2 regions of the Pelorhabdus sp. sgz311002 genome follow, and region 1 is predicted to be linked to the other one. Evidence: riboswitches for the same ligand, from Rfam matches in the RefSeq annotation. Region 1 holds a riboswitch; the other holds the start of a gene.
The links. A riboswitch is a leader RNA that binds a small molecule or an ion and turns the genes downstream of it on or off. The one in region 1 is predicted to bind glycine.
Positions count from the first base shown of each region.

Region 2: it holds a riboswitch for glycine, as region 1 does, so the genes downstream of both, AC0NJP_RS11590 (amino acid permease) here and AC0NJP_RS08780 (ABC transporter substrate-binding protein) in region 1, are expected to answer to the same signal.

Region 1 covers NZ_JBWBCL010000004.1:233,990-236,193, forward strand. The annotation lists gene AC0NJP_RS08775 (methyl-accepting chemotaxis protein) at 1-411, shown strand, start outside; glycine riboswitch at 502-574, shown strand; glycine riboswitch at 587-685, shown strand; gene AC0NJP_RS08780 (ABC transporter substrate-binding protein) at 857-2,023, shown strand.
Region 2 covers NZ_JBWBCL010000007.1:38,722-40,925, forward strand. The annotation lists gene AC0NJP_RS11585 (ATP-dependent helicase) at 1-782, shown strand, start outside; glycine riboswitch at 951-1,028, shown strand; glycine riboswitch at 1,032-1,108, shown strand; gene AC0NJP_RS11590 (amino acid permease) at 1,228-2,204, shown strand, end outside.

The sequences.
Region 1 (2,204 bases):
TCCAATCAGGCTGCCCAGAAAGTTACTTTACTGATTCAGGAAAATCAAACGAATATGGATCAGGCGATTGCTGCGGTACAGCTTGGTACAGAAGGGGTGCGCGTTGGTCGGGAAGTCGTGAATTCTGCTGGGAAAACCCTAGAAAATATTATGATAGCCATTGTAGCTTTATCAGAGCAGATGAAGGGGATTTCTGATTCGATCCAAACAATGGCGGATCATAGCAAATCAGTAGCTAAGGAAATTCACGGTGTCGATACAGTGAGTCGTAAGACAGCCGCGGAAGCTGAAACTGTTTCTGCCGCTACAGAGGAACAAGCTGCATCTATGGCGGAAATTGCATCGGCAAGTAAACGGTTAGCTGATCTTGCTGTAGATCTAAAGACAGCCGTAGAAAAATTTTCTGTGTAATTTTATATTTAATTACACTTGCATATTAAGCTATCTTGTTTTATAATTATAAACGTTTTCGATGTACACACTAAAACTACATATTTCCGGATGAGGTTTGCGAGAGAGAGGCTGAATCAGCCCGCCGAAGGAGTAAAACTCTCAGGTACTCATAAAATTGGGTGATATCGTAAAGGGACGGGACTCTGGAGAGATCCGAGCGCATCGGACGCCGAAGGTGAAATACAGCAGAATTGCTGGCAAAGCTCTCAGGCAAAAGGACAGAGACAAAAAGTGCGAATGTATTTAGTTTGTTTTATTCGTATTTTCTTTGTGATTCCAGAGTCAAATCATAGCTGATTTGACTCTGTTTGTTTTTGGGGGAGCTTTTTGGCATCGTTGCATGTAAGGTACATCGCAGATCAGTAAAGAAAGCAGCGATAGCTGTAAAAGGAGAGATTTTGAGATGGGGAAAAAATGGTTTCGGAGTATGACAGCGGCGCTTTTGGTACTGATGGCAGCCAGCTTTTTAGGGGGCTGTGGCGCTAGTTCTTCCAATGAAGTGCAAATTGGTCTACTGAATGAATTAACAGGCGGCAACGCTACCATGGGAAATTCTACTACGAATGGAGCGAAGCTAGCGATTAAAGAAGCGAACGCGAAAGGTGGCGTCTTGGGAAAACAAATTAAAGCCGTAGTGGCTGATAATAAAAGCGAGCCGTCTGAATCGGCTAATGCCATGACGAAACTAGCGACACAAGATCGTGTAGCAGCTGTTACCGGTATCTTTTCTAGTTCTAATGCCATTGCCGCTTCGAGCGTAGCTGAGTCGGTAAAAGTACCGCTGTTGGCAGTGGGGGCGACAAATCCCAAAGTAACAGTCGACGAAGGCACTGGTAAGGTAAAGGATTATACTTTTCGAGTTTGCTTTATTGATCCTTTCCAGGGGACCGTTGGCGCCAACTTTGTTTTAAATAATTTGAAACTGAAGAGCGCTGTTATTCTTGTCGATAACAGCAGTGACTATAGTAAAGGGTTGGCCGCTTTCTTCAAGAATGCCTTTACTAAGGGTGGCGGCGCCGTGCTTGCTGAAGAAGCGTATTTGCAGAAAGATCAGGATTTCAAAACGATTTTGACGAAAGTCAAAGGGTTACATGCTGATATTATTTATGTGCCTGGTTATTATGAAGAAGTAGGCAAGATTGTAAAACAAGCTAGAGAACTTGGAATCACATCGCCCATGCTTGGCGGCGATGGTTGGGATTCGCCTAAACTCGTAGAGATTGCTACGCCAGAAGCGCTTAACAATACTTATTTCACGAACCATTATGCGGTTGATAACACAAATCCCACATCGCAGGCTTTTGTGGCTGCCTATAAACAAGAATATGGCCAATCGCCTGATGCGATGGCGGTACTTGGCTATGATGCAGCCAATGTTTTGATTCACGCCATTCAGCAGGCTAATAGCTTAGAGCCGGCGAAGATCCGTGAGGCTTTGGCGGCAACAAAAGATTTTGCTGCAATTACGGGAAATATTACATTGAATGCGACGCATGATGCCGTAAAAAATGCGGTAATCATCGAAATGAAAGATGGCAAACAAGTCTTTAAAGCTACAGTCAATCCCTGATTAGCGATGGAAGAGAATATAATACAAGAAATTTTGTAAAAATAGGAGCAGCAGGAATGATTTAGAATTCCTGCTGCTCTTACATATTTTGTGAAAAAATATACTTAATAAGACGGTGAACTTTTTGGAGAATTATCGGGAATTGCAGTATATAGACACAAATGATGAAAAACAAGACATG
Region 2 (2,204 bases), on a different contig from region 1:
CTCTGGCAGCCATTGCGGCAATTCGCCATCAGCTTGGTTACGACAAGGCCTTAGATCGAATGTGTGACCGACTGGGGTTTCGCAAGGAATATCTCTTGGGCATTTTAAACACACTCGAGGAGATTGCATCAGGACTTGATAGTGTCGAAGCCTTTGCCAACCGGCTAAAGCATTTAGAAACTGTGACTAAGCAGGCGAGACAGAAAAAAGATCATCAAGTGACTCTGTCGACCTTTCATAGCGCGAAAGGAATGGAGTTTGACAAGGTCTATATGATTGATTTGATTGAAGGGATTATTCCTGCGGCCAGCGATGTAACAGAGAAACAGCAGGGAAAACCAGCGGCGATGGCCGAGGCGGTTCGTCTCTTTTATGTGGCGATGACGCGAGCTAGACATCACCTTGAATTGATAACTTATGAGAAGCGCGATCAGGAAAAAGTCAGTGAGTCGCAGTTTGTTATGGCCATACGCCATATGGTAACGCCGCCCAAGGCGCCGTCGCCGCAAGCTTGGCAATCCAAGTGTCAGCCACTGTCCGTGAAAAGTCCCTTTGCAAGCACGCGGCTAGTGCCAACTCAGCCAGCAAAAGTTTTATCGCCTACCGCCATTCGTAAGCGCGAGGGGCTGAAGGTAGGCGCTCATGTTAGACATGCTCGGTTCGGTGAGGGCCAGATTACGGCGCTCAATGCGGTGAGTCTCGATATTCAGTTTGCCGACAAGGTGAAAACTTTAGCAGTTGCCGTGTGTTTAAAGGAAGGCTTTCTGGAGCCTGTCCGCTAAAGTAGCGATAAAAGATATTGGCTAGGAAAGTAAGCTATTAACTAATGATCGGGATTTATTGTAGCTCATATACGCACAGAAAAGAAAAGTGTTTGTTTAAGGTTGACAATTTCTGTGAAGAGTGCTAAAGTATGTAACTGTACTATCAAAGTGAATACCGAACTTCGTATGAAGGTAACGGGAGAGAGATTAGCAATAATCCGCCGAAGATGTTATGCTTTCAGGCAAAAGAACCGTTACTGGACGAACCTCTGGAGAGCCTCAATTGAGCACCGAAGGAGCAAGCTGATACTAAATCAGTGAATCTCTCAGGTAAAAGGACAGAGCAGACAAAGCTATTTTCTTGCTGTTTTATTTTGAGGCCAAATTTTTAAATTTGGCCTCTTTCTGTTTTTCTCGAGGCTGGTATTTGGCACGTAGTAACAGAACGGAAGGCGGGATACATATGTCAGAAGAACAAACTTTATCACGGGGGCTGAAAAATCGTCATGTTCAGCTGCTGGCCATTGGCGGGGCGATTGGAACAGGCCTGTTTCTCGGTTCAGGTCGTTCGATTCACTTAGCGGGGCCATCGATTTTATTTGCCTATATGATTACAGGCACGATTTGTTTTTTTGTAATGCGGGCGCTAGGCGAATTGCTACTCTCTAACAGCAAATATCATTCTTTTGTGGATTTTGTCCGCGACTATATGGGTAACGGCGCTGCCTTTATTACGGGTTGGACATACTGGTTTTGTTGGATTTCCTTGGCAATGGCCGATGTGACGGCTGCGGGGCTGTATATTCAGTATTGGTTTCCCCATATCGCGCAATGGGTTCCCAGTCTCATGATTTTAGTTGTGCTGCTGATTATGAATTTGACGGCGGTAAAGCATTTTGGTGAAATGGAATTTTGGTTTGCTTTGATTAAAGTTGTGGCGATTCTCGCACTTATAGTAATTGGTTCGTTTATGGTTATCAAAGGGTTTGCGACTGACGCTGGCCCGTCAAGCTTTGCCAATCTCTGGAGTTACGGCGGTTGGGTTCCTAACGGAATCAGCGGGTTCATTCTTTCTTTCCAAATGGTTGTATTTGCTTTCACGGGGATTGAATTAGTCGGCTTGACTGCGGGGGAAACGGAAAACCCCGAAAAGGTTATTCCCAAGGCCATTAATCATATTCCACTTCGAATTATTGTGTTTTACTTTGGCGCTCTCTTTGTCATTATGAGTATTTATCCCTGGACGGCGCTCAGTCCGGCAAAAAGCCCTTTCGTGCAGGTTTTCTCGGCAATCGGGATTACTGCAGCGGCCACGATTGTCAATTTTGTTGTCTTAACTTCGGCGGCATCGGCTTGCAACAGCGGTATTTTTAGTACGAGCCGCATGGTTTATGCTTTAGCGAAAGAAAGCAACGCACCAGAATCAATGAAAAAATTAAC